2 regions of the Vibrio sp. JC009 genome follow, and region 2 is predicted to be linked to the other one. Evidence: predicted binding sites of a transcription regulator. Region 2 holds the regulator's gene; the other holds the start of a gene.
What was found. Region 2 encodes PurR, which represses purine synthesis genes. Its sites were predicted from a motif close to TNANGNAAACGTTTNCNTNA; they were not measured.
Positions count from the first base shown of each region.

Region 1: the regulator PurR is predicted to act here: its motif matches at 12,642-12,661, upstream of purL (phosphoribosylformylglycinamidine synthase).

Region 1 is NZ_CP092106.1:2,630,715-2,645,968, forward strand. It holds gene L3Q72_RS11665 (glutamate-5-semialdehyde dehydrogenase) at 1-1,138, opposite strand, end outside; gene proB (glutamate 5-kinase) at 1,148-2,296, opposite strand; gene crl (sigma factor-binding protein Crl) at 2,384-2,758, opposite strand; gene frsA (esterase FrsA) at 2,859-4,100, opposite strand; gene gpt (xanthine phosphoribosyltransferase) at 4,199-4,660, opposite strand; gene L3Q72_RS11690 (NCS2 family permease) at 4,703-5,992, opposite strand; gene L3Q72_RS11695 (aminoacyl-histidine dipeptidase) at 6,976-8,445, shown strand; gene purL (phosphoribosylformylglycinamidine synthase) at 8,610-12,503, opposite strand; gene mltF (membrane-bound lytic murein transglycosylase MltF) at 12,788-14,419, shown strand; gene L3Q72_RS11710 (hypothetical protein) at 14,547-14,687, shown strand; gene tadA (tRNA adenosine(34) deaminase TadA) at 14,725-15,254, opposite strand, start outside.
Region 2 is NZ_CP092106.1:1,989,992-2,005,245, forward strand. It holds partial or broken gene mukE (chromosome partition protein MukE) at 1-625, opposite strand, end outside; gene mukF (chromosome partition protein MukF) at 606-1,943, opposite strand; gene cmoM (tRNA uridine 5-oxyacetic acid(34) methyltransferase CmoM) at 2,182-2,961, opposite strand; gene elyC (envelope biogenesis factor ElyC) at 3,077-3,883, shown strand; gene torR (two-component system response regulator TorR) at 3,894-4,604, opposite strand; gene torD (molecular chaperone TorD) at 4,850-5,497, shown strand; gene purR (HTH-type transcriptional repressor PurR) at 5,721-6,725, shown strand; cyclic di-GMP riboswitch class I at 6,850-6,957, shown strand; gene L3Q72_RS08890 (TfoX/Sxy family DNA transformation protein) at 7,076-7,663, shown strand; gene L3Q72_RS08895 (TVP38/TMEM64 family protein) at 7,814-8,500, shown strand; gene L3Q72_RS08900 (hypothetical protein) at 8,511-9,194, opposite strand; gene L3Q72_RS08905 (hypothetical protein) at 9,427-10,485, shown strand; gene L3Q72_RS08910 (alpha/beta hydrolase) at 10,487-11,284, opposite strand; gene topA (type I DNA topoisomerase) at 11,453-14,080, opposite strand; gene L3Q72_RS08920 (YciN family protein) at 14,509-14,760, shown strand; gene aroA (3-phosphoshikimate 1-carboxyvinyltransferase) at 15,064-15,254, opposite strand, start outside.

The DNA.
Region 1 (15,254 bases), 640 kb from region 2:
CAAGACCAAACTGAGCACCGTCAGTGAAGCGGGTAGAAGCATTAACATAAACCGCTGCAGAACCCGCCGTGTTGATAAACAGCTCTGCATTTTCAAGGCTGTCAGTCATAATTGCATCCGAGTGGCTGGCGTTGTGAACACGCATATGCTCGATAGCTTCACTGATATCAGAAACCACTTTAACGCCCAGAGTGTAGCTCAGCCATTCTGTATCAAAGTCACCTTCCTGCGCATCGCGGATCTCAGCCGCGTTAGCCAGCTCAGCTTTTGCTTTTGATTCTGCAACAAAGGTTACTTTGCCGTTCAGTTTTTCTGCAAGCTTTGGCAGAAATTCTGCAGCCACCTTTTCATGCACCAGAAGCGTATCCAGCGAGTTACATGCTGACGGGCGCTGAACCTTTGAGTTTTCAACCACGTCAATGGACTTGTCCAGATTAGCACTTTCATCCACAAAGATATGACTGATACCAAAACCGCCGATGATCACAGGAATATTGCTGTTCTCTTTACACATTTTGTGCAGACCGGCACCGCCACGAGGGATGATCATATCCACATACTCATCCAGCTTAAGCAGCTGAGAAACCAGCTCACGGTCCGGCTTTTCAATGTACTGAACAGAGGCTGCAGGAAGCTCGGCTTTTTCCAGCGCAGACTGAATCACCTTCACCAGCTCCATATTAGAGAAGAAGGTCTCTTTACCGCCACGCAGAATGCTTGCGTTACCGGTTTTCAGGCAAAGAGCAGCAATATCAATAGTTACGTTCGGGCGTGCTTCGTAAATAACACCAACAACACCTAAAGGAACACGGCGGCGGGACAGAGACATGCCGTTTTCCAGCACCTTGCTGTCGATTTCACTGCCCACTGGATCGTTCAGGCTGATCACGTTACGAACATCATTCGCAATACCGCTTAAACGATCTTTATTCAGTAGCAGACGGTCCAGCAGCGCTTCTGACAGCCCTGCTTCACGGCCTTTTTCAATATCCTTCGCATTTGCTGCAAGGATAGTTTCCGCATTCGCTTCCAGCTCATCGGCGATAATCTGCAGCGCACGGTTTTTCTGAGCAGTAGATGCTGTTGCCAGATGGAAAGCAGCCTCTTTTGCTGCCAGTCCCATTTTGATGAGTTCCATATCGATTCCTTATTCCTGTATTACTACCAGATCATCACGGTGTATCACCTCTGAGCCGTATTCATAGCCCAGAATAGCGCAAATATCTTTACTGTGTTTACCTATAATCCTGGTTAAATCTTCACTGGAGTAGCTGGATATACCTTTGGCAATCAGCTCCCCTTTTGTTGTTGTAATTCTGGCGACTTCACCACGGGCAAAGGCTCCTGTCACTTGCGTAACGCCTTTTGCCAGCAGGCTGCTTCCCCGCTCAATCACCGCTTTTACTGCACCGTCATCAATAATGATATCGCCTGAAGCTGATGGCCCGGCCAGAATCCAGCGTTTGCGGTTTTCCAGTGCTTCCGGTAGCGGTAAGAAACGGGTGCCGTGTGGCTGCTCAGCCAGAGCTTCTGTAATCACATTTTCTGCACTGCCCGCAGCAATAATCACTTCAATCCCGGCTCTTCTGGCAATATCAGCGGCCTGAAGCTTAGTTGCCATACCGCCGGTGCCAAGCGTAGTGCCACTGCCGCCGGCAATCTTACGTAAAGTCTCATCAATGGTTGTGACTTCACGGATAAGTTCGGCATCAGGGTTATTGCGGGGATCGGCGGTGAACAGTCCTGGTTGGTCAGTCAGCAGCAGCAGTTTATCCGCACCACACAGAATACCAACCAGGGCAGAGAGGTTATCATTGTCCCCGACTTTGATTTCTGAAGTCGCAACCGCATCGTTCTCATTTACGATTGGAATGATGCCGTTATCAATCAGGGTGTTGATTGTGTCTCTGGCGTTCAGGAAGCGCTCTCTGTCTTCCAGATCGGCACGGGTAAGCAGCATCTGACCAATTTTCAGGCCGTAGATAGCAAAAAGCGACTCCCATGCCTGAATCAGCTGGCTCTGACCTACGGCCGCCAGTAGCTGCTTGCTTGCCATAGTATTGGGGAGTGCGGGGTAATCCAGATGCTCACGACCGGCCGCAATTGCACCGGAAGAAACCATTACAACAGAATGGCCTTGCTTAATCAGATTTGCACACTGCCGGACCAGCTCAACCATATGAGCTCTGTCCAGGGCCGATGTGCCGCCCGTCAGAACGCTTGTACCAAGCTTCACGACCACAGTTTTTGGTTGTGTCACTTTCCCACCTTTACTATTACAATCACACGCAAAGATGATGTTTTAACAATCAAACGGCAATTAAACAAGCAGAAAAGGCGCTAAAGAGCGCCTTTTTTATCAATTAAACTCAAGTCGCGTGAATTACCCGGCTTCAACAACAAATTCCAGTGAAAACCTGTCGTGAAGAACCTTGGAAAGTTTCTTTACAAACTCTTCCCGGGTTCGCTCTACTTCTGCAACCGCAGTATCCGGGACAGGCTCTTCTACCCAGTCACCTTCCTGGTTATAAAGACCACGCTTAAAAACAGCCTTGAACGCAGAACTGCTGCTCTCCAGCATCATCCACCATCCCCAAAACTCTCTCTCTTCGGGCGATTTTTTATCATCAACGCAAACAGACAAGCAATCAAACAGGTAACTCCCCTCAACAGAATCCGGGTCTCGCAAATAGGGCCCGATAGCGCGGAAAGCTGAAAGTAGCCTGTGATGAGTCGGACTAGCCACCATTTCAGTCATATCAGTGAATCTCCATTTCAAATTTCACTTTATAATTTTCGAATTTACATTCTTTTAACGCATATCATCCCTATGCTTAACTAAAATGGAGCAAAAGTCATCAAGTTAATTCATCTTCAAGCCATTTTATCGCTAAATCAAGAGATTGCTCATACCCATATGAAATCGATTTCGATGAAATCTGTTTCGCTTTACCACCATGACTGAACATGGCCACCAGCTTGTTGTCGGAATAGGAGGATAGCGGGTCTCCCTCAAGCGCCACCGCTAAAATAGGCACCTTTGTCATCCGGGAAGAGAGAAAGCCCTGAACTTTTAAGGACCATGCTGACATCTGAGTAGCAAAGCTGTTTAAGTCCACCGCTTTTTTGCCCAGTCTGGAGACAAGCACATCAAGATACATCTTCGACATCCGCTTTACGCTCTCCGATGTTGCAAATGCATCATGGATCGGAGCCCCTAAAGCCACGCATGCCTTAATTTTATCCTGCTCAAGGAAAGAGAGACGAACCATGGCATTGCCACCAAAGCGGTAACCAACCAGGCCCACATTAAAGTGATCCACCCAGGGCAGTTTTGGCAGTTCATTGAGAACGGCCTGATGCAGACAGCTTGAATCTTCTGTGAGCTGCCAGCTTGCGTTGGTTCCGATAGAGGGCATATCAATGGTCATCATGGCAATCTCTTTTGGTGCCAGATAATCTCTGAAAATTCGGTACATATCCGTTTGCAGGCTATCAAGCCCGGTTGCCAGCAAAACCACAGGTAAAGGTCTGTTGGTATGAGGCAGGTGCAGTATGGCCTGGATTTTCTTTCCTTTATAGGGAATATCCACCTTCTTGGTAACGTACTTACTGCTCTTCATCGCCTCATCATAAGCCGTGCTTGCCAGGCTCTGCGCCTGTAGCGCAAGATTATCACCTCTGATATGCGGGTAACCGGCAAGACTAAAACAGAGACCGGCGGTATGGAACTCTTTTGATGCATCCTCACCGGACAACGAGGCCGCTTTTTTCTGGTGCTCCATCCCAAGAGCCGTCCACTCATAAGCCCAGTTTCCCGGCCGGTAACCCATTACCGTATCCAGCCACTCATCTTCCGTTCTGGAATTTCCCGAACAGGCAATTTTAGCGAACACACTTTCCTGCTCAATGGGATCGACGCCCTGCCAGATCCACTGATATCTGCGCAGGTTCCGGTACCATTTATAGCCTTCAACATGTTTTTTCTCTTCCAGCAATTTAACACTGCTGGGCATATAGTTTGTAAGACCCGAGGTCTCTTTAGCCTGAACATGTTTCTTAAACAGGGTTTCGGATAGGTTTTTTTGTTCTTTTGACATAGGCACAACTGAATTACGGCTTAAGTTTATATAGATGATATAAAAAAAAATGGCCCTGAAAAGGGCCATTAATCAATCAAAGTCAATAAATTGAACAATTACTGCTTTTTGCTGATTGGATCAACGTAAGCAATTTCCATATCCCATGGCTGTTCAATCCATGTGTCCTGAGCGATATCAACGATATATTCGTCAACCAGATCCGCACCGGCAGGTTTTGCACATACAGTAACAAACTTAGCTTTCGGGTACATTTTACGGATCATACGAGCAGTATCACCGCTGTCTACAAGGTCATCTACAATCAGGAAACCTTCACCATCACCTTCAGGTGCTTTAAGCACACTCATGTCACGCTGATGGTCATGATCGTAGCTTGAGATACATACCGTATCTACGTAGCGGATACCAAGCTCACGAGCTAAGATTCCGGCAGGAACCAAGCCGCCGCGGCTTACACCGATAATCCCTTTCCATTGCTCTGCTGGCAGTTGCTTCTCTGCAAGCTGACGACAATACATCTGCATATTGTCCCAAGTGATGATGAATTTTTTAGTCATAATTATAGTAACCTGTTTCGGTTCGAATTAGTGACCGGCAAATTAAGCCAGTGCAAACTTAAGAATAAAGATAGCAGCCAGAACCCAAACACTGATAGGCACTTCACGACCTTTACCCGCTGCCAGCTTAATTACTGCGAAAGAGATAAAGCCAAGAGCAATACCTTCAGCAATAGAGTAAGTCAGAGGCATCAGAAGACACACAACCACTACCGGAGCCGCTTCTGTCAGGTCACGCCAGTCGATCGATACCAGGCCAGACATCATAAGAATCGCAACATAGAATAGTGCACCAGATGTCGCATATGCCGGGATCATACCTGCTAGAGGCGAGAAGAATAATGCAAGTAAGAACAAAATGCCAACAACAACTGCAGTTAATCCGGTACGGCCGCCAGCAGCAACACCAGAAACACTTTCAATATAAGAAGTTGTGCTCGAAGTACCCAGAAGTGCACCAACAGAAGTTGCTGTTGAGTCAGCAAGAAGAGCACGGTTCAGGCGAGGAATCTTACCGTCTTCTTTAATAAGGTCAGCTTTAGTGGCAACACCAACCAGAGTACCCGCAGTATCAAACAGGTCAACGAACAGGAAGGCAAACACAACTGAAATCATGCCCACTTCAAATACACCAGCAAAATCAAGCTGCATAAATGTAGGTGCAATGCTTGGCGGTGTTGACATAATGCCAGAGTACTGGATGTCACCAAAAATTACGCCCAGAGCCGTTACTGCTAGGATCGCAATCATAACAGCCGCTTTAAAGCCACGGTGTACAAGAGCGATCGTCAGGAAGAAGCCAACTGCTGCAAGAATCGCATTAAGAGAAGTGATGTCACCAAGAGAAACCAGTGTCGCAGGGTTATCACCAACAATACCGGCACCCTGAAGTGCGATAAACGCCAGGAACAGACCGATACCGGCAGAGATACCAGTACGCAGAGACAGTGGAATCGCATTGATGATCCACTCGCGGATCTTAAATACGCTAAGAAGGATAAACAGCACACCAGAAACAAACACGGCAGCCAGAGCAACCTGCCAGGTGTGACCCATGCCCAGTACAACAGAGTAAGTAAAGAATGCGTTCAGACCCATACCCGGAGCCTGTGCAATAGGATAGTTTGCAATAAGACCCATTACAAAACAGCCGATAGCTGCTGCAAGACAGGTAGCAACAAAAACAGCGCCTTTATCCATGCCTGTAGCAGACAAGATTGCAGGGTTTACAAAAATGATGTAAGCCATTGTCAAAAAGGTTGTTACACCTGCAATCACCTCTGTGCGAACATCAGTGTTGTTCTCACTCAGCTTGAATAGTTTCTCCAACATAATAGTCAGGTTCCTGTAAAGAAATATTTAGGTTTAAAGAAAACGATTGCGTAATCGATTGGCGCGAATTATAAAGTTATCAAATTCCAATTTCCACCAGAAATTAGAAGCACATCAATATTTCTAAAGAACTAATTAGTTCAACTTATACTTAAATCGTAATAAGAGATTAAAATTTACTTGAAATACAAGCAATTACACAGAAAACAACTCTCGTTCATTAGTGAGCGCTTTTCACCCATGTTATAAACTTTCAGTCAATAAAGTATAAATTGCGGTAACTTTTAAATAGAAAAAGAAACGATTTTTTCTATTTTCTAACTTTTCCCGGCCAAACCAGAAATATGTAATGGATTACATTGCGGAAATAAAAAAACGCCACCTAATCAGGGTGGCGCTAGAATAAGTTCAATCTAAGAGATTGTAATAAAATTCCAAATCAAATGGGGTGAACGTGAAGTTCAATTACATAATCTTGGCTCTGTTAGTAGCCAAAGTATGTCGGGTAGTGAAAATTCCGGGTAAGATTCAACTCTTTAGACCAAAACTTTCCTGAAACTAAGCTTTTCATATTTATCACCTTTTTAAACCAATTAAACACTTCTAGTTTGATTTCTCAGTTCCCTGGAGGCGATATACGGACTCTTCCTTTGAGCATTTTCTCTTCATTGCTGAAGTTGAGGTAACTATAGCACCATGAAATAAAATTACAATAGCAATGGTGATGAAAGTCACATTATTTATCATTTATTCATAATTCTGTAATTTAGTTACAACTCGTAAGCACACTTTGTCCGCCTGCAAGTGCTGTTAGCCTTCTGTCTCAGAGCTGTCAGTGATATGATTCGACATCTTTGGCTTTATACCCAAGCAATCTAGAGAAGAATCATTCAGATTACTTGGGTATAACGATAAAAAACATTCAAAATCTTAGGTATGTCTATTTAGATATTCTGGTCTGGAGACATTTTAAGGAGTTACCTGTGACTAAACCTCATTCAGAAATCAGCAATCTTGCTCCACAGTCACTGTGGCAGTTTTTCGACAAGATCTGCTCCATCCCGCATCCATCAAAGCACGAAGAAGCACTGGCTCAGTACATTGTTTCATGGGCAGAAGAAAAAGGACTGGATGTTCGCCGAGATCCTACAGGTAACGTTTTTATCAAGAAACCGGCAACAAAAGGCATGGAGAACCGCAAAGGCGTTGTTCTTCAGGCGCATATTGATATGGTGCCTCAGAAAAATGAAGACACTTCTCATGACTTTCTGACTGATCCTATCCTTCCGTATATTGACGGTGAGTGGGTAACCGCTAAGGGCACGACGCTAGGTGCAGATAACGGTATTGGCATGGCGTCTTGTCTTGCGGTACTTGACGCTGTCGATATCCAGCACGGCCCGCTTGAAGTGTTGCTGACCGTTGATGAAGAAGCAGGTATGACAGGCGCATTTGGTCTTGAAGCCGGCTGGCTTGAAGGCGATATCCTGCTAAACACTGACTCAGAGCAGGAAGGCGAAGTTTACATGGGCTGTGCAGGCGGCATCGACGCCTCTCTGACTTTTGATATCAGCCGCAAGCCTCTTCCGGCAGGCTATGTTACCCGCCAGTTGACTTTGAAAGGTCTGAAAGGCGGCCACTCAGGTTGTGATATCCACACAGGCCGTGGCAACGCAAACAAACTGCTGGCACGCTTCCTTGCCGGTCACGCTGAAGAGCTGGAACTAAAGCTGGTTGATTTCCGTGGCGGCAGCCTTCGCAACGCCATTCCACGTGAAGCTTTTGCCACCGTTGCCGTTCCTCTGATCAACGAAGGCCGCCTGAACGATCTATTCACTAAGTTTACTCAGATCCTGAGCAAAGAACTGGGTAAAGTGGAAACCGACATTCTTTCTCTGTACGAGATCGTAGAAGATGCAAAAGACGCCTTCAGAGCCAAAGATCAAAGACGCTTTATTGCCGCACTGAACGCCTGTCCAAACGGTGTTATCCGTATGAGCGATGAAATCCAGGGTGTGGTTGAAACCTCTCTGAACGTTGGCGTTATCAGCACAGAAGAAGATAAAGTAACCATACTTTGCCTGATCCGCTCTCTGATTGACTCTGGCCGCTCTCAGGTACAGGGCATGCTTAGCTCAGTTGCTGAACTGGCTAACGCTTCAATCTCATTCACTGAAGGCTACCCTGGCTGGAAGCCGGATGCAGACTCTGAAATCATGGCAACCTTCAGAGATGTATTCGAAGAAATGTACGGCAACAAACCAAACATCATGGTAATCCACGCCGGTCTTGAATGTGGCCTGTTTAAAGAACCATACCCGAATATGGATATGATTTCTTTCGGCCCGACTATCAAATTCCCGCACTCTCCGGATGAGAAGGTGGAAATTGCAGCGGTACAGAAGTATTGGGATCAGATGGTGGGGATATTGGGGAATATTCCGAAGAAATAGGCCCTCGGCCCTGGGACGGTCGCTTCGCTCCCTTCTGGGCCCTGGGTGGTAAGCAATTAAACTTAGTTCTTAAAATAAAAAACGCGAGCTAACATAGCTCGCGTTTTTTATTCCCAGGGCCTATCAGGGAGCGAAGCGACCGCTCCCAGTCCCCTTTCCCTTTGTTAACCTAGATTAACCCGAGCATTCCTAAACATCCTCATCCACGCAGAATCCTCTCCCCATGAATCCGGTGCCCATGAGTTTGCTACCGTGCGGAATACACGCTCAGGGTGCGGCATCATGATGGTTACACGGCCGTCAGTTGTTGTCAGGCCGGTGATCGCGTTTGGCGAACCGTTCGGGTTGTTTGGATATTGCTGCGTTGGGTTGCCGAAGTTGTCAACGTAACGAACAGCCACTGTGCCTGATGCTTCAATTGCATTCAGGTGTGCTTCATCACGAACTTCTACGCGGCCTTCACCGTGAGATACAGCGATTGGCATGCGTGAGCCTTCCATTCCTGAGAAGAACAGAGAGTCAGACTTCTGAACTTCAACCAGGCTGAAGCGAGCTTCAAAGCGCTCTGATTCGTTGCGAACGAAGCGAGGCCACAGGTCTGCACCCGGAATAAGCTCATGAAGGTTAGACAGCATCTGACAGCCGTTACATACACCAAGCGCAAGAGTATCTTCACGCTTGAAGAAGCCTTCAAACTGGTCACGAGCCTGAGCATTGAACAGGATAGACTTAGCCCAGCCTTCACCTGCGCCCAGTACGTCACCGTAAGAGAAACCACCACAGGCAACCAGACCTTTGTACTCATCCAGTACCGCCTGACCAGTCAGGATATCGCTCATATGGATATCGATGGCTTCAAAACCGGCACGGTTAAATGCAGCAGCCATTTCAACATGTGAGTTAACACCCTGCTCACGCAGAATCGCCATCTTAGGCTTAGCACCTTTTGCGATATACGGCGCAGCTATATCTTCCTGAACATCGAAAGTCAGGTTCACGTTCAGGCCAGGGTCCTTATCGTCAGCCTTGGCTGCAAATTCCTGATCCGCACATTTCGGGTTGTCACGAAGTACCTGCATCTTATGCGTTGTCTCAGCCCAGATAGTACGCAGTTCGCTGCGTGAACGCTCGATAACCACTTTATCTTCTGCGGTCAGAGTGATCTTATCAGACTGCTCAACTTCACCGATAACATGGCTGCACTGCGCAAGGCCATGGTGTGCAAGCGTACTTAGCACGCCTTCAATATCTTCATTGCGAACCTGAACCACTGCGCCCAGCTCTTCGTTAAACAGGGCTGCAAGTGCATCTTCACCAAGATCAGAGATATCTGCTTTAACGCCACAGTGACCGGCAAATGCCATTTCAGCAAGAGTAACAAACAGACCGCCATCGCCCTTATCGTGATAAGCCACCAGCTTGTCATCGCTAACCAGAGCCTGAACTGCATCATAGAAACCTTTTAGCTGCTCTGCGCTGTCCACATCTGCCGGCTTGTCACCAAGCTGCTTGTAAACCTGAGCCAGTGCTGTCGCACCCATACGGTTTTTGCCGTTACCCAGGTCGACAAGGATAAGGCTGCTGTCGCCTTTGTCTGTGCGAAGCTGTGGCGTTACTGTGCGGCGCACATCTTCAACACGGGCAAATGCTGTAATAATCAGTGAAAGCGGAGAGGTCACTTCCTTCTGCTCGCCATTTTCCTCCCACTTGGTCTTCATCGACATGGAGTCTTTACCAACAGGGATAGTCAGGCCAAGTGCAGGACACAGCTCTTCACCAACCGCTTTAACTGCTTCATACAGACCAGCATCTTCACCAGGGTGACCCGCCGGAGACATCCAGTTCGCAGAAAGCTTGATATGTTTGATATCGCCGATATCTGTCGCTGCAATGTTTGTCAGTGACTCACCAACAGCCAGACGCGCAGATGCTGCAAAGTCCAGAAGTGCTACAGGCGTTCTTTCACCCATAGACATAGCTTCACCGTGGTAAGTGTCATAACTTGCTGCCGTTACTGCACAGTTAGCAACAGGAACCTGCCAAGGACCAACCATCTGATCGCGGGCAACCAGACCGGTTACGCTGCGGTCACCAATGGTGATAAGGAAAGTTTTCTCTGCAACCGTCGGCAGACGAAGAACACGGTCAACCGCTTCATTCAGTTCGATGCCTGATGCATCCAGAGCCGGACTATCTGCTTTCTGAGTTTTCACATCACGGTGCATCTTAGGTGGCTTGCCAAGAAGAATATCCATTGGCATATCAATTGGCGTATTGTCGAAGTGTGAATCTTCCAGAGTCAGGTGACGCTCTTCAGTCGCAACACCTACAACCGCGTACGGTGCACGCTCACGCTTACAGATAGCATCAAAGGCTGCCATGTTTTCCTGCGCAACCGCCATTACATAGCGTTCCTGAGATTCGTTACACCAGATCTCAAGCGGGCTCATTCCCGGCTCATCGTTTGGTACATCACGCAGCTGGAATTTACCGCCACGCTCGCCATCGTCTACCAGCTCAGGCAGTGCGTTAGAGATACCGCCCGCGCCCACATCGTGGATAAATGCAATCGGGTTCTCTTCGCCAAGCTGCCAGCAGCGGTCGATAACTTCCTGACAACGGCGTTCCATTTCCGGGTTTTCACGCTGTACAGAAGCAAAGTCCAGATCTTCAGCCGACTGACCGGAAGCCATTGATGATGCAGCACCACCACCAAGACCTATGTTCATTGCAGGGCCACCCAGTACGATGATGTTTGCACCCACAGGGATTTCACGCTTTTGAACATGCTCATCACGGATGTTACCCATACCACCGGCAATCATAATTGGCTTGTGGTAACCACGAACTTCTTCACCTGCGTGAGAGTTAACCTTCTCTTCATAGGTACGGAAGTAACCAAGCAGATTAGGACGGCCAAATTCGTTGTTAAATGCTGCGCCACCCAGAGGGCCTTCCAGCATAATATCCAGCGCATTGACAATACGGCCCGGCTTACCAAAATCGGTTTCCCATGGCTGCTCACTGCCCGGAATACGAAGGTTAGAAACGGTAAAACCAACCAGACCCGCTTTAGGCTTACCACCGATACCGGTTGCGCCTTCGTCACGGATTTCACCACCAGAGCCTGTAGATGCACCCGGCCACGGAGAAATTGCTGTCGGGTGGTTATGCGTCTCAACCTTCATCAGGATGTGCGCATCTTCGTGATGGTAATCGTACTCACGGGATTCAGGGTTCGGGAAGAAACGGCCAACTTTAGAGCCGGTCATTACCGCTGCGTTATCTTTGTACGCAGAAAGTACGTGATCAGGAGTGGTCTCGAAGGTGTTTTTGATCATCTTGAACAGAGATTTATCCTGTTCAACACCATCGATTGTCCAGTCAGCATTGAAGATCTTATGGCGGCAGTGCTCAGAGTTTGCCTGAGCAAACATCATAAGTTCGATATCATTTGGATTACGGCCAAGCTTAGTAAAGCTCTCAACCAGATAATCGATTTCATCTTCTGCAAGTGCAAGACCAAGTGATACGTTCGCTTCCTCAAGCGCTTTACGGCCACCGGCAAGAACATCTACTGCCTGAACCGGAGCTGGCTCAGCCTGAGTAAACAGTGCCTGCGCCGCTTCCATTTCAGTAAATACGCACTCCATCATGCGATCATGAATCAGTGCCTTTACTGCTGCAATTTGCTCTTCTGACAGCTCCGCAGAGGCTTCTACGTAATAAGCGGTACCGCGCTCAAGACGCTTAACTTTCTCAAGACCACAGTTATGTGCGATATCGGTAGATTTAGAAGACCAAGGTGAAATGGTGCCCGGACGAGGAGTAACCAGCAGCAGAAGACCTTCAGGTTCATGTTCCTGAATGGTTGGACCGTAAGTCAGAAGTTTTTCCAGCTTTTCCGTCTCTGACGCATCAAGTGCGAAAGTGGTGTCAGCAAAGTGCATGAACTCGGCATAGATGCCCGTTACAGGCAGCGATTGTTCACGACAAAGATCCAATAGTTTGTTAATTCGGAACTCAGAAAGAGCGGGTGAGCCGCGCAGTATTTCCATGTGCTAAGGTCTCTTATGCAGTTGATTAAGTGATATTGGAATAAATTCAATATGTTAATAACTAACCCTGAACTTATACCAATTTCACCTACTCAGTTGCGGGCGTATTATAGAGCATTTTTTTTGTGACGTAACCCTTTGCGCAACCGTTTGCGCGATTTTTTTTCATATCCTACTTTCGACTGATATTTCTGCAAATAATCACTGTTTTCTTTAATGATTCTTTGCCTGATCCGGCGCGTCTGTTATAAAGAGTCTAATTGAGACTTAAACTCCTGTTTCCGATGCGCATATTATTTACACAGATTTCAAAAATCTTAGCTCTGGTTATCATCATAGCTGGTATTTCCGGCTGTCAGATAGAATCCGATCCAAAGAGTGAACTGGATAAGATCCGTGAACGCGGGATCCTGCGTGTCGGTACGCTGAATAATCAGCTGGCTTACTATATCGGTCCGGAAGGCCCGACCGGTCTGGACTACGAACTGGCTAAACGCTTTGCAGACGAATTAGGTGTAAAGCTGGAGATGAGACCTGTTTACCGTATATCCGGCCTTTTCCCTGCACTGGATAACAACGAGGTGGATATTGTTGCTGCCGGGCTCAGCCAGTCTCAGGAGCGCATAAAAGCCTACCGCGCGGCGCCTGCTTATTACTACGTCAGCCAGCAGGTGGTGTATAAAACCGGCTCCTGGCGTCCGCGCAACCTGAAGAAACTGGAAGAAAGGCTGGATACGACCGAAGACCAACTCACCGTAGTTTCAGGCTCCCACTTTGAAAAAAGGCTGAATCAGCTAAAAGAAGAGCACCCTAAACTTAAGTTCAACCTGGATTCCGGCACGGATGTGAAAGATCTGCTCAGACAGGTTTCCACCGGAGAACTGGCTTATACGGTAGCTGACTCAGTTGAGCTATCTCTTACCCAAAGACTGTACCCGGATATTGCACAGGCCTTTGAATTAACCGAAGACCAGCCGGTTTCCTGGTATATGCGCAAATCCGATGATGAAAGTCTGTTTGCCTTACTGATCGAATTTTTCGGCTCAGTAAAACTGTCCGGTGAGCTGGCTCAACTGGAAGAGAAGTACTTTGGGCATGTGGACAGCTTTGACTACGTGGATACCCGAGCCTTTATCCGCGCACTGGATGACAAACTGCCGAAATGGGAAGAGCTCTTCAAACAGTACTCTGATGAATTTGACTGGAGACTGATTGCGGCGGTTTCTTATCAGGAATCCCACTGGAACCCGAAAGCCAAATCACCAACCGGTGTGCGGGGCATGATGATGCTGACCCTGCCGACCGCTAAGATTGTTGGCGTGAAAAACCGACTGGATCCTGAGCAGTCTATCCGTGGTGGCGTAAAATACCTTCAGGGGATCGTGGACAGAGTACCGGATTCCATTACCGAGCATGAAAAGATCTGGTTTGCGCTGGCGTCTTATAACGTCGGTTACGGCCATGTCATGGACGCCCGTCGTCTAACTAAAGCTCAGGGCGGCGATCCAAACTCATGGGCGGATGTGAAAGAGCGGCTGCCGCTACTGAAAAAGAGAAAATACTACAGCCAGACCCGTTACGGCTACGCTCGCGGCGACGAAGCGAAAAGCTATGTGGAAAATATCCGCCGTTACTACCAGTCTATTATCGGCCATGTGGAAAAACGAGTCGCAGCTGAAAATGATCTCAATGTAGAAGATATACAGGTTATTGATGTTGTACTGCCGGATCCAACGGTAAGTGGTGCAGCCAGCGCTGCTGTGCCAGTTGAAGGCGCTACAGAAATTGCACCGGAAACAGCACCAGCAGACAAGAAAGACGAAAAAGAGAATAAAAACAATCAGGCAGATAAAGAAACAGAAGGCAATAAGGATGAAAAAGCCGAGCCAAAACCAGTGGCTCATCCGTTAAGCTAAAAAATTACTCTGTTCCCTGCATTGTAACGTCATAAAGCGGTAATATTTAGTCACTATAAAGAAGAGGTAAACAGGTTTCACAAGTAACTAAAACAGCGGAAGAGCCGCTAAAGACAGGAGTACAATTATGTTCTCTAAAAGACGTACCGCTTCAAAGTCGACAACAAAGACTGCCTCAGCAAACCGCCGAAAAAGAATGCTGGCAAACAATAAAAAGAAGATTATCTGGCGTAACCGGACTTATGTTCAGTTAGAGACGTTCAGCTAATCTGCATCAAAACCGGTCTGGGTGAGTAGCAATCAGGTTATTTGCCCTTATCTTCCGGCTCAGAAGACAAACTGCGTAATCTGTCCCTCTCCTCTTTCTTCTCTTTTCTTCTTCTTTTAAAAAAAGCCTGAAGCTGAGCACGGCACTCTTGTTCCAATAGCCCCGACTCTATGGTTGCATAGTGATAAGCCGCCTGAGTTTCGAAAAGATTAAGCACTGTTCCGGCAGCGCCCGCTTTCAGATCCGGCGCACCAAACACAATGCGCTTCACTCTGCTGTGCAGCAAAGCGCCGGCGCACATGGGGCATGGCTCTAAAGTAACATATAGTGTGGTATCAAGAAGGCGGTAGTTATTCAGTTGCTGTCCGGCTTTTCTCAGCACCTGGATTTCTGCGTGCGCCGTTGCGTCATGCTCACCGATAGAACGGTTCCAGCCTTCAGCAAGGATTTCATCATCCTTAACCAGAACGGCACCCACCGGCACTTCACCTTCCAGTTCAGCCTGGTGCGCAAGCTCAATTGCCCTGCGCATAAATATCTCGTCCTGTTTAGAGAAGTTCTGAGTCA
Region 2 (15,254 bases):
CTTCACCGTCACGGATCAGTCTTAGCTGCGCCTCTCTCACATCATCACCGACACGAACATCGGCACCAAAGCGGAACACGGCTTCACTGATTTTAAACTTACCCTCTTCACCAATGGAGATAATCATTCCAATGCGTTTCAGGCGGCGCAGAGAAGTACGCACTTTTTCATACAACTTTTCTTTATCAAGGTCAGAGCCGGTGGCACGGTTGGTCACCAGTCTCATCAGTTTCTTTTCATCTGCCAGTCCCAGCAACTCTTCATAGAGCTCCAGATTGGTAAAGATACCTTCATGAGCGATTCGCTCCGGACTCAGGTATAAGAAGCAGAGAACTTTACCCACCAGCATATCCAGCTCAGAAAGCACACTGCGGCCAATCAGAGCGGTTGAGCGGGGTCTCAGATAGAAAAAGCCTTCTGGAGCACGGATTAGTTCAATATTGTAGCGCTGATAAAAATGCGCCAGTTCAGTTTCAAAATCACTTAAAAATGTGTAGTTATCTAAATCTTCTGTCGCGATGTGACGGCCTGCGCGCAGCATGCTGTCAAGTTCAGGGAACAGAGGGTTTGCAATCGCTTTTGCCAGATTAACCGGCATGTATTGCTCAATATTTGTCGATGACATTTGCTTGTACCTTTGCACCAAAATCGTTAATTGCCTTCCAGTCTGGCTGAACCGCCATATAATCGGACTCGGAGTAGCCCAGACGCACGGCCTGGTCGATAACAATTCTGGCTAAATCGAAATGATAAGCCTGAGGGTGTGTTGCGAGGTAATCACGCAAAACCGATCCAAGATCGATTGGCGTCCCCTGCTCTTTATGCACACTCAGCATGCCTGAAATGCGCTGAGTCAGCTCATCATTAACCTGTTCAAATTCTTCATATTCAACTTCAGCCGGAGCCTGACCGGTCACTTCATCATCACGGAGCGAAAGCGCTTCGTCCCGGAGATCGGTAAGCTTGTCAGCATCGGCGTAGGTCAGATACCAGGGCGCATCAAAGTACTCCTTCACCGACTGGCGAAGTCTCTGACTGAATGCCCGGTTTTTATCCATATCAATGGCCGTACGGATAAACTTATGTACGTGGCGGTCATAACCAATCCACAAGTCGATAGACTGCTGGCCCCAGCTGATAATCCGGTCCAGCTTCATCTGCAGACCAAACAGCAGCTCTTCGATAAACTCCAGCTCAGAATCGCCATAGATGATTTCCTGAATATCGATGATCTGCGCCTGCATCTCATCACCTGCGGCCTGAAGGGTATCCTGCAGCTCTTTCAGGGTATCTGATGTGGCAGACAGCAGGGATTCACAGTTATTAATCGCATCCCGCCAGTCCTTATTTAAAAGATCGGCAATCTGCTGCTTAACATCCTGCTGCTGCTCATCCATGACCCGCTGGTTCAGATCAATCTGATCGAAAATTTCGGCGACTGAAAACTTCAGCACACCGTAAACATTCTTTCGCCAGTGCGCCTCTGTACCACCTTCCCGTGCAGCTTCAATCGCTTTTGCCATTTCATCGGCAACCATGGAAAGCTGAATGGAAAGCTTCAGCCTGGAAAATTCTCTGTGACGGATATAGTAATCAGAGATACCAACAGCTAATGGCGACAGACGGTAGATACTCGCACCATCGGTCATTTCACTGGTAAAACGGCTCAGTAAACGCTGATTTACCAGCTCGTTTATCGCATTGTTCGCCCTGAAGGCCGAGGCATCGCCTGTGGTTTCAAATTGTCTGGTGACGATCTTAAATGCATCATGCAATTCGCCCTCACCAAGTTCTTCATCAAACCTTTCCTTACTCATTACCGCGATAGCTATCAAAAATGCTAAACGCTCGCTGGAAAGGTTCAGTGAAAAGTCATGCTGCTGAACCCAACCGACCAATTCATCAATTGGCTTTTCAGCAACATCCTGAGCTAATTCACTCATTGTTAATCCTGTTTTTTCTCTCTACAGCCATCTGAAATTTGTTCAGAATCTTAAAAACTAGACACCTATTGATACTCAGATCAGTCTCTGTCTGCTTTTTCTTTCTCCGTGGGTTATTTAGGAAGCAGGCAGGTATTGATAAGCAGACCGTCCTTGCCAGGGATGGCAAGGTCGAACCCCATGGATGGGTTAATGTGTGTCTGTGTTCAATACCTGCCTGCTTCCGGTGTCCCCGAAATCAGATAGCTTTTTTAGCCCATACGTGTATGTACCGGCCCAGTGACAAGTACGGCTCCTGACGGCAGAGCCTCTTTTCCAGCTCCAGAACATCGTCAAACTCGTAATCACCCATATACTGCATATTGCCAATATAATCCTGAAACGAGCGGATACCCGACTTACCACAAATTTCAAATCCCGCGTCTTCAATCCACTTATAAACCTCTTCCGGCATTAAGCCCTTCTGAGGCTGAAGCTTGAAACGCTTTCTGTGCGGCATCCCTTCCAGAACATGGGGAATATTGCCGCAAATCACATTTTTCAGTACCAGACCATGATGATTATAAAACATGACAGAAGCAATACCGCCCGGTTTCACCTGTTCAAGCACAATATCCAGTGCCTCTTTCGGTGATGCCAGCCATTCCATTACAGCGTGAAACAACACCATATCGACATTGTTATCAAGATATTCCCCCACCCTTTGCACCGGTGAATGAATATAACGGTACTGTGATGAAAGGCCATGGGCATCGATATCCTTTCTTGCCAGTTGCAGCATCTCTGAAGAAATGTCACATAACGACACTTTATGACCAAGCTCGGCCAGCTTCTGAGACATCTGCGCAAGACCGCCTCCGGCATCCAGAATATCCAGCTTTTCACCCTTATCTAAATGCGTTAGCGCAGCCGTCAAATCCTCCCAGACAATGGTCTGCCTTATGGCTCCTTTCTCTGATCCATAAATATTTTTTGCGAATTTGTGTGCGATGTCGTCGAAATTTCGGTCTTCAGTCACGTCAGCTTAGGTTATCATGTCCAATCGTGCTGCTTATTCTGTCATAGGAATATCAGGAATAAAGAGTTATGCTCTTTTTTTATAATTAAGTGATGATTTTTCGGACTATTGAGCAATGTTTGAGCTGAAAAAAGTAATATCGTCCCTTGCTATGCCACTTCCAGCCTTGCTGATCATAGGCTTTTTTGGTTTAGCATTGATAATGTTTACCACCAGGCACCGCTTTGGTGTGCTTTTTGTTTTCGCTTCCCTTACCGGAATTTTCTTAATCTCCTTCCAACCTGTCTCTACCAAACTTCTGCTGCCGATGGAGAGAGAACACACCGCCTTTTTCCCCGTAGAAGGAACGGTTGACTACGTAATGGTGCTTGGCAGCGGTCATGTTGTTGACGATCAGATACCACCAACTTCCGAACTCAGCCGGACTGCTCTGATGAGACTGGCTGAAGGGATCCGGGTTTTACGCATGTATCCTGATGCAAAACTCATCTTATCCGGCTACGCAGGTGGAGCAGAGTTCAGTCACGCTAAGATGATGGCCCGTGTGGCTCTGGCACTAGGTGTTGCCAAACCTGATATTGTTCTGCTGGAAACAGCAAAGGACACCTGGGAAGAAGCAAGACAGGCTGCCGCTTTTGTGAAACAGGGAAAACTGGTTCTTGTCACTTCTGCCAGTCATATGACAAGAGCACTGAAGGAGTTTAACGAAGCTGGCTTAAAGCCAATCCCGGCACCAACCAACTACCTGGCCCAGACCGAGATAAAACAGACCTGGGTAAAATACACCCCACAAGCCCGTTATCTGGAGCAGTCAGAACGTTACTGGCATGAAAAGCTTGGCATCTGGTGGCGCGAAATCAGGGATAAACTGGTAGACACAGAAGAGCTGGAAGCCAGCATGACAGAACTGGCAGAGAATTAAGGGGGGGAACTCAATCCCCCGCAAACATATACCCTTCCCCATGCACAGTAACAAAGATCTGAGGATTCTTAGGATCATACTCCATCTTAGCCCGCATACGGCGGATCAGAACATCAATGGTTCTGTCGTTAGGCGCATCTACTCGGTGACTAATCATATTAATAATACGCTCACGGCTAAGCACAGTATTCGGATAAGAAGAGAGCGCCACTAACAGCTCATACTCAGCCTTAGTCAACTTCACAGGTACACCGTCACGGGTCAGCGAGCGTCTCTGAATATCAAATGTCCAGTCACCAAAACAGATAATATTGCCCGAATCCAAATCAGGGGTATCTTCCTTTGGATTCTTAGCCAGAGAAATACGCCACAACAGGTTCTTCACCCGAACCAGCAACTCCCTTAGTTCAAACGGTTTGGTGACATAATCATCAGCCCCCATTTCCAGCCCGACGATTTTATCTATGCTATCAGTACGTCCGGTGACAAGAATGATACCGATATCTGACTGGCTTCTCAGCTCACGCGTCAGCATCAGTCCGTCTTCTCCGGGTAAGTTGATATCCAGCATCACAAGATCTACCTCATTTTCACTCAGTACATCCCGCATCTGTTCACCGCTGTCCGCTTCGCTTACCTGGTAACCTTCATTCTGAAAGTAACCCACAAGCTTGCTTCTGGTCACAATATCATCTTCTACTACTAATACATGGCTGCTCATAATCACCGCTTTCATTCAGTCCAGAGTTATTAATGGGATTCTATTCATAACTATTAACAATTCTAGTTCATATTGCCGGAACTGTGAAAAACATTACTGTTTATTGACTCAACGCAAGTATCTGAAGTTGCGTTAATTTTTAAATATAAAGTGTCACATTTTTTCATATTAGTGGTTAGTTTTATTCATATTTTTTGTTTACACTTATAATCAATATATTAATAAGACTTGGTAGGAATTCAGTGATGGAAGAAACAAAAGCGTTTAACGAAAAGAGAGCGGAAATTTATTGGTGGTTATCCAGCCTTTTTGCCAAAGAACTAACTCAAAAAGAGCTTGATGCTTATCAGACACCGGAAATACGTTCATTTTTATCCGGCCTTGGTGAAAATGAGATCTTAAAACCATCAGTCGACAGACTGACAGATGCACTGAACCGCCTGCAGGACAGAGAAGACGCACAACTAGAGCTTGCTGCTGACTTTTGTGACCTGTTCCTGAAATCAGATAAGGGCGGAGCACTACCTTATGCTTCACTGTATATCGGTGACTCTGGCCTTTTGAACGATAAACCCGCTCAGGAAATGGCCGAGCTGATGCAGAAAAAAGGCATCGCCATTCAGGAAGGCTTAAATGAGCCAGCTGACCATATTGCTCTGGAATTAGACTTCCTGGGCAACATGATTATCCGTTCCAACGAGCTGGAAAAGCTGGAACATATTAATGACGCGCTTATTGAGCAAAAAGCCTTTATCGAAAAATATATGCTGAGCTGGTTCCCTCAATTTAGCGAGAAGTGCCAGAAGTTTGATGAATTTGGTTTTTATGCCAGCGTCGCAGCCTTTCTTGTGGACTTCTGCAAACTGGATTGTACATACTTAGGCGGTGAATAGTACCCATTAAGTATATTTGTGAAGAAACGCCCGTTTAGGGCGTTGTCTGCCGAAGCAAATAGGTCTAAAATCGGGGCCGCAATCGATAAAATATGAATCTTGCTGCAAACCGCTATCACTTTTAATAGCGGTTTTTGTGTTTTAATCACAACTCAACCTACTGTTGATAATACTATAATAAACACAAACCATTTGATGTTGGCAGCATACACAGGACAAATTTATGGCCACAATTAAAGACGTAGCACGCCTGGCAGGTGTATCTACCACTACTGTATCCCACGTTATAAATAAAACCCGTTTTGTTGCTGAAACCACCCAGCAAAAAGTAATGGAAGCGGTTAAAGAATTAAATTACGCACCAAGTGCTGTTGCACGCAGCCTTAAGTGTAACTCAACCCGTACCGTGGGCATGCTGGTAACTCAGTCAACTAACCCTTTCCTTGCTGAAGTTGTCGATGGCTTTGAAAGCTACTGCTACCGTCAGGGCTATACGCTGATCCTGTGTAATACCGGCGGTATCTACGAGAAACAGCGTGATTACATCCGAATGCTGGCAGAAAAGCGCGTTGACGGCATTTTTGTTCTCTGTAGCGACCTGACTCCTGAGCTTCAGGAAATGATTGAAGGCCTGACTGATATTCCTAAAGTGATTATGGACTGGGGCCATGGCGAATCACTGTCAGATAAGATTATCGATAACTCAGAAGAGGGTGGCTACCTTGCGACCAAATATCTGATAGAGCGGGGCCACGAAAATATTTTCTGCCTGAGCGGTTTCAGAGACAGAACGCTTTGCATTGAGCGTATTCAGGGTTATAAGCGCGCTCTTGACGAGTTTAATATTGAGTTTAACGAAAAGAACATTCTTGAAGGTAACTTTGAGTGTGATACTGCCGTTGAAGCCGCTGATAAGATTCTGGCGATGGAAAACAGACCAACAGCCGTTTTCTGTTTCAACGATATTATGGCGCTAGGGCTGATGAGCCGCCTGCAGGAAAAAGGCATTCGCATTCCGGAAGACATCTCTGTGATCGGTTATGACAATATCGACCTTGCAGCCTACTACTCTCCACCGCTAACGACTGTGCACCAGCCAAAACGCCGTGTAGGTAAAACCGCGTTTGAAATTCTGCTGGAGAGAATCAAAAACAAGGAGCATGAGCGTCGTATTTTTGAGATGCACCCTGAAATAATCTCGCGTAAGAGTGTTTTGGTTCGTAACTGAGTTGTTAAATAAAAAGAGTTTCTGTTAAATATCTCACCCAATATTACCTATCTTTTTTGAACAAAGATCACGTTAACCATCAAATAGCGTGATCTTTGTTCATTTTTTTACTATATTTATTAGGTCACGACCAAGGCAAACCATTTGAAAAAATGGGACGCAAAGCCACCGGCCTTAGCCTATAATTAGTTTAACCAACTGATTTTAATAGAAAGGCAGCGGGGTTGCCGAAAGCAAATTAGCATTCAGAAAACGCGAGTTTTACCGTTTTCTGACAACAGATCACATAGATTTGCTAATTTTCTCGGAAACAAATTGGTTGAAGCAATTTTTAACCCGAGACAAGCACCATGGATAAACCAGTATTAAAAGATTCACTCAGACTTTTCGAACATTTTGGTAAAGTCAAATCACGTTCAATGTTTGGTGGATTTGGCATTTTTGTTGATGAGACGATGTTTGCTCTTGTCGTAAATGATGCCCTTCATATTCGCTCAAACGATTCTACAATTGAAGAATTCAAAGCTGCTGGCTATAAGCCTTATGTTTATAAGAAGCGTGGATTCCCGGTTGTTACAAAATACTTCGCACTTCCGCAGGACTTTTGGGATGACACTAACGACATCCTGAAAATTGCTGAGCATGCCCTAAATCTCGCTAAGGAAGAAAAGGCACACCAGGCAGAGGAAAAACCAACCCGCCTGAAAGACCTTCCAAACCTGCGTCTGGGCACAGAACGCATGCTAAAAAAGGCCGGGATTAATTCCGTAGCCGAACTAAGACAAGCTGGCTCTGTTGGCGCATTTAAAGCGATCAAACAGACAAACTCAACCGTTAGCCTTGAACTGCTTTGGGCGCTGGAAGGCGCACTAAAAGGCAAGCACTGGTCTGTGATTACTAAAGAACGCAGAGATGAGTTGATGAGTAAGCTGGACTAGTGTTTCAACTTCTCAGCTAACTGAACATAAAACCGCTGTCACCAAACAGCGGTTTTTATTTTTTTATGAAATAAAAACCGCTCCGCCCCTGTCCTTATATCCATGTGACCTAAAAAAGCTATAATGCTCCATTATGATCTGGAAGATATTATGAATAAAAAACTGATTATCGGCCTGCTGCTTCTGCTTGTTATCATCACCCTTGCCACCCAGTTTGGTCAACACCTGACTCTGGAAAATGCAAAACAGCAACAGGCGCTGTTAGCGGAGTATATTGAAGCCAACAAAGTTTCAGCTGCACTTATCTACTTTCTGGCCTATGTGGTGGTTACAGCCTTCTCTATTCCGGGAGCGGCAGTGGTAACATTGCTGGGAGCGGCGCTGTTTGGCTTCTCACTAAGCCTTTTGCTGGTCTCGTTTGCAAGTACATTGGGAGCGACATTTGCGTTTCTCAGCAGCCGCTATCTGCTGAAAGACTGGGTTCAGACTAAATTTGGCGGAAAACTGCATGCAATAAATAAGGGTGTCGAAAAGGACGGCTCATTTTACCTCTTCTCGCTAAGGCTGATCCCTGTGTTTCCATTTTTCCTGATAAACCTGCTTATGGGACTGACACCGATTTCAACCCTGCGTTTTTATCTGGTCAGTCAGTTGGGTATGCTTCCCGGCACAATGGTTTACCTTAACGCTGGTACTCAACTGGCAACAATAGACAGCCTTTCAGGTATTGTCTCGCCAAATGTGCTGATCTCTTTTGCCCTGCTGGGCCTGTTCCCTATTCTGGCAAAGTGGATTATGGCCAGAGTTAAACCGGGAAAAGGCGTACAGCAGGGGTAATATGCGGGTCTTACTTAATATTTTTAGGTAAGACGCCGTTTTTTCTTAATAGCTTAAAGCTTCCGTATTTTAGCTTCTCAAGCCAGATATTGTCGCCCTTTTGTAAAAAGAAGCACTCCATTTCGTCTTCTTTACCTTTCGCCACAAAGAAGTGTAAGGTGCCCTCTTCAATTTGAGTTTTCTTATAACCCCTTATGTGCACCTGCTTTGCTCTCTGCTTGGACAGATAATCATACTGCTCCTTGGGGCCGCCATTTTTTAGATCTAAGGTAATTTGATACAAGAGTGGCACATAAGGGTATGCACCTTCAGCATCTTTTTCGAACTCTTCCTTTTTATTGTTTTTGCCATTCACAAACTGTTTCTGTGAAAAATCCCAGTCATAAGCCTTTTTCTTGGAGCCGACTTTCTGTTTGTAACTGGTCTGTACCGGAACCAGTAAATCACCGTTTCTGATATATGAACCACGCTCTTTCAGGTCAGCCTTTATCCACATAAAGGAGCCCTTTGCATTCGTTTCGTAGTTACAGTTCTGTTTCTCACACTTGGCAAGCATGGTGGCATGGCCCAACGTCAGCGGACCAAACCCGACGACAAACTCCCCGTTAAACGCATCATAAGCAATGGCGCTTGCATGAAATGGAGCTGCTATCAGAGACAATACCCCAATTTTTTTTATTGTGTTTCTTAACATATCCGTAAGACCCATTGACCTAAATTTACTGGTGACAACCACTAGTTATCGCTCAGTTTTGTTACTCAATTTTGACACTAAAGGCAAATAAATGTTCCACTAGTTACAGTATTTCATTATGTTATTTATACTTATATAAAATCGTCTATCAATATAAGGAAATATATTGCGCTGTACTAAAGGGATTTTTATTCACCGCAACTTACAAGTTTGGGCTGAGACCAGAAGCATTTTGTCTGCACGGCGCAAAGTTTCTGTTCTGTTTCTATCATTCAGTATAGCCTACTCCCCGTTAACGGCAGCTGAAGCTGAAATCAGTGAAGCTGCTGATACTTCATACTCACCTGAGATATTACTGGCGGAACCGGAGTCCTGGGTAGATCTAACTGAAACTTATATATCTGATACAGTGCACGATTTCAGCTCCTTTCTGGACCATCATCTGGCAAAAGATGAAAATGAGGAAATCATTACCAACAGAAGTTACGTCAAAATCGATGCCACCTCAGTGTACACACACCGGGATGATTATAGTTCTGACGGCAGAATAAAAGCGCGTATTCATTTACCTCATATACGGAAAAACTGGAAACTGCTTCTGGAAACTGAGCCGGATGATTATGAATCACTGGAAAGTAAAGAGAGAGACACAGCAGCCAAAACGGCCAATGACTCTGTTGACGGAGCCATTGCCGGTGTCGATTTACCGCAAGAGCAGTATAAGTTCTGGACAAGCGATCTGGATATTGGGATAAAAATAAAACTTCCTTTCGATCCCTTCATCCGGGGAGAGATTCGTCGCGTGGAAGAGCTGTCAGAAAACTGGACAGGACAATTCAAGCAACGCGTTTTCCATTTTCATTCCATTGGTTCCGGCACCCTTAGCGAGCTTAGCTTCTATTACGCCGTGAACGAAGATGAATCCGATATTATTACCGCCACATCCAGTGCTCAATACCTGCATGAAGACCATAGCTGGGAGTTACTGCAACAGTTTGTCTATTCCGACCGGCTTAATGACCGGCACCTGCTGGAACACGCCATAGGCTTGTCTGCCAACCCGGATGAGGATGAGAAAATAACAAACTACTGGATATCGACATCGTGGCGTCAAAAGCTTTATAAAGACTGGCTCTATCTTTACGTAACTCCGGAGATCGAGTTTCCCAGAACATACGACTACAAAATCAACCCAGGGGTGATGCTTCAGGTTGAGGCCTATTTTACCAAGAAAAGGGATATCAACCGGTTAAACAGAAGTATCCCTAAATCCACCAGAAGGCTTAACTAATCTAGCCGCTAACCCGCTGGATAAACTCAATAGAGTGCTTATTAAACTCGTCCGGTCTTTCTACATTGCAAACATGACCACACTGGGGGATCTCACGCAGAAAGCTCTGACTATGCGAATTAACCATCTCCCGCACAGGCTGGATAAACATATAGTCCTTATCCCCCATCAGATAAAGCGTCGGTATAGGCAGTTCTTTATCCTTGAAATAACGCATCAAAGGATTTACCTCTGCAGCAAGAATAAACCAGCGCTTAAACTCTTTCTGACACAGCTTTTTCGCTTCTGAAACGAACAGGAGCCTGGACTCCTTCTGGTTGCGCTGCGGCATAACAATGTAGGCAAACAGGCGGTAGAGCCACATGTAAGGGACAATATGTTTACTGAGATTACCAAGCCTGACCAGAACCTGAGAGCGGGTATTTAACCGGGTAACCGCTCCGCCAAGAACCATGGAACGAACCCTTCCGGTGGCCAACTCCGCAATATTGCGCACGATAATGGTCCCCAGAGACATTCCGACAAAGTGTGCAGAATGGATCTTAAGGTGGTCCAGTACCTTAAGTACATCCATGGTGACTTCTTTAAAGGTGTAGCGGTTAGTGATAATACCCTTGATAAAATCAGAAGAGCGCCCGTGTCCGCGAAGGTCCACCAGCAGCAGGTTGAAGTGTTGTTTATAGGCCTTTATCTGCTTAAACCAGATAGAAGAACTGCCGCCGGCTCCATGCACAAATACCACCCATTCTTTACTGGTTGGATGAATATAGGTTTTGTGGAACAACAGACTCTCTGACATAACTTTATCTAATTGGTAAATGGCTGATGAGCTTATCATAACTATAGCCGTTCAAATCAAGTAAAACTCGCGAACCGGCTCTATTTTTGTTGGTTTGGATAAATATTGCTCTCTGCTTGGTCGCAAAAAAGGCAGCCTGTGGCTGCCTTCCGTAGAGTCCTGTTGACGTTATTTTTTAGGTTTCTTACGCTTATCCGTAATTTCCCATTTGCCGTCAATGTACAGACCTGTCCATCCTGATGGTTTACCATCGATCTCGGAACGCACATAGTTCTCTTTAGACTTACGGCTAAAGCGAACTACCGTCGGACGGCCATCTGGATCCTCCGTCGGCGCCTCTGTCAGGTACATAAACTTCGGAGAGATTCGGTCTTTGAATCTTACAAGTTCTTCAACCAGTGGCGCTCTTGTCTCACGCGATTTAGGGAAGTTACTTGCTGCCATAAACAGGCCGGAAGCACCATCTCGCAGAACAAAGTAAGCGTCTGAATTTTCACACGGCAGTTCAGGGAAGTGAACCGGGTCTTCCTTAGGAGGAGCCACTTCACCGTTTTTCAGAATCTTACGGGTGTTCTTACAGGTCTCGCTGGTACAGTCCATATACTTACCAAAGCGACCGTTTTTCAGAACCATATCCGAGCCACATTTGTCACATTCAACAACCGGACCATCATAGCCTTTCGCTTTGAACTCACCGTACTCAACCACATAACCGTCACAGTTTGGATTGTTACCACAGACATGCATCTTACGCTTGTCATCAATCAGGTAAGCATCCATTGCGGTTTCACACTTAGGACAACGCTTCTTAGCACGAAGTGCCGCTGTTTCAACATCCTCTTCCAGAACATTGATGATGCCTTCTTCGTCACCCAGGTTAATGGTTGTCTTACAGCGTTCTTTCGGTGGCAGAGCATACCCAGAACAGCCCAGGAATACACCTGTTGAAGCAGTACGGATGCCCATTGGGCGACCACAGGTCGGACACTCAATATCAGTCAGTACGATATTGTTTGGCTTCATACCGCCCTGCTCTTCATCCATCTCAGCGGTTTCCAACTGACCGGTGAAGTCACTAAAGAAATCATCCAGAACGCCTTTCCAGTTCGCATCACCTTCGGCAATTTGGTCCAGTTGCTGTTCCATGCGAGCGGTGAAGTCATAGTTCATCAGGTCGTTAAAGCTGTCATCCAGGCGGTCTGTCACAATCTCGCCCATCTTCTCAGCGTAGAAACGGCGCTGATCTACCTTAACGTAGCCACGATCCTGAATGGTCGAAATGATAGATGCGTAAGTTGACGGACGGCCGATACCACGCTTCTCAAGCTCCTTAACCAGAGCCGCTTCGGTAAAGCGTGCCGGTGGCTTGGTGAAGTGCTGCTTAGGATCCAGCGCTTGCAGGTCAAGTTTATCACCCACCTGAACTGCCGGAAGAATCTGATCTTCGTTCTTACCAACCGGACGCTGTACACGAGTCCAGCCATCAAACTTAAGAATACGGCCTTTGGCTTTCAGCGTATACTCGGCTGCTTTTACGCTCACTGTTGTTGAGTCGTACTTCGCAGGCGTCATCTGACAGGCAACAAACTGGTTCCAGATTAGCTGATACAGTTTGTGCGCATCCGCGTCCATACCCTGCAGATCATCCGCTTTTACGTCCACGTCCGATGGGCGAATCGCTTCGTGCGCTTCCTGAGCTCCCGCCTTACTGCCATACAGGTTTGGCTTCGCCGGCAGGTACTTGTCTCCGAACTCAGAACCAATAAAGCCACGTACGGCCTCTACAGCCTCGCTGCTCAGGTTAGTGGAGTCAGTACGCATATAAGTGATGTAACCACCCTCATAGAGGCGCTGAGCCAGCATCATGGTCTTTTTCACACCATAACCAAGGCGGGTACTTGCTGCCTGTTGCAGTGTGGAGGTGATATAAGGCGCAGATGGCTTACTTGAAGTCGGTCTGTCTTCACGCTTGCAGACTTCGTAAGCGGCTTTTTCCAGAGTCGCCAGAGCCTGCTTTGCTTCATCTTCGTTAGATGGCTTGTATGCACCGCCATCCTTCTGAGCAACCAGCAGACGGAAATCGGTTTTGTCCTGAGTTTTGGTATCAGCATGGATATCCCAGAACTCTTCCGGGATAAATGCGTTAATCTCACGCTCACGCTCAACCAGCAGCTTAACCGCCACCGACTGCACACGCCCGGCAGAAAGACCACGCGCCACTTTTTTCCATAGCAGAGGTGAGACCATAAAGCCCACAACCCTGTCCAGGAAGCGTCGCGCCTGCTGCGCATTCACGCCATCCATATTCAGGTGACCAGGTGTCTGGAAAGCCTGCTGAATGGCATTTTTAGTAATTTCGTTGAAAACAACGCGCTTATATCGCTCTTCATCACCACCGATGATCTCACGAAGGTGCCAGGCGATAGCTTCTCCTTCGCGGTCCAAATCGGTTGCGAGATAGACGTTGTCCGCGTCTTTCGCCAGTTTCTGCAGCTCGGCAACCACTTTTTCCTTGCCTGGCAGAATCTGATAATTCGCATCCCAACCGTCGTATGGGTTGATACCCATCTTTTTAATTAGCGCGTTTTTCTCTTTCTCTTTCTTGATACGAGCCTTCTCTTCCGGACTCATACCTTTTGTAGAAATCGCTGCTGCTTTCTGCCCGCTGCTTTGGCCGGCGGTAGGAAGGTCGCGCACATGGCCGACACTAGACTTAACAATAAAGTCTTTTCCCAGATATTTGTTTATAGTTTTAGCCTTTGCCGGCGACTCCACTATAACGAGTGACTTACCCATAATTGAACCAGACGTCCTCAGTTTCCGATGGCTATCTTTCACGCCATGCAATACATTCTTCTTTTTTTACTATTGAGCGAGTTTTATTGCAGTGTCAACCAGTTTTTAAATTAAATATTTTGTTTGGTCGAGTTATCACCAATCTCGCAACCCCAGATTTCAGGCAGCACATCTTATCCATGGCCAGACAAATGTACACAACAACAACCCACGAATTCTGCGACAAGTCACAAAACCAACTCCAATAGCAAATCATCTACACCCCATAGCCCCATAGCCCCATAGCCCCATAGCCCCATAGCCCCATAGCCCCATAGCCCCATAGCCCCATAGCCCCATAGCCCCATAGCCCCATAGCCAAGCCTACTATCGACTCCCCCAAAAAAAACCAATAAACTACCCCCCATCACAAAAAGCAGGAACTAATAATGAGTGAGAGAAAAGTAATTTCCGAACTAGATCTGATTATTATCGCGAACCAGATTATTCAGGAACATGAAGACTATATAGAGGGAATGCGCGCAGATTCGGTAGAAGAGAAAGACGATGTACTGGTGTTTAAAGGTAACTATTTTTTAGATGAGAAAGGTCTGCCGACGCCTCAGACGACGGCGGTATTTAATATGTTTAAATATTTGGCTCATCACCTGTCGAAAGAATTTACGCTGGAAGGGAAGTAGTTTTCACTGTCTTGGCGTAACTAAAAGTTCTTAGTGCCAATCTCCAAGCGTTCAACAAAACATTCTCCCCCTTAAGTGAAAAACCTAAGTGGCTGATGAAGTTAATAGAAGGGGGAGTTAGAGGGGGTTGGTTATAACTTATTTTAATCAATAAGTTACAGTTTATCGAAACAACCCCACCCAACCTCCCCTTCGATGTAACTCCTTCGAAAAACCAACCTTCCGAAGTTAAGGGGAGGAGCGGTTCTTTATTCCCTTCAACTTATGCATAATAGGCCGCAAGTTAAGGGGATATAAACGACCTTACTTACTCAGCCTTTCCAACTGCTCAAAGTAATCCGGGAATGTCTTGGAAGTACACTTAGGATCATTGATAGTCACAGGCGTATCGCTCAGCGCTACTAACGAGAAACACATTGCGATGCGGTGGTCGTCGTAAGTATCAATCGCAGCGTGCTTCAGCTCTTTGGCAGGTGTAACGATAATATAGTCCT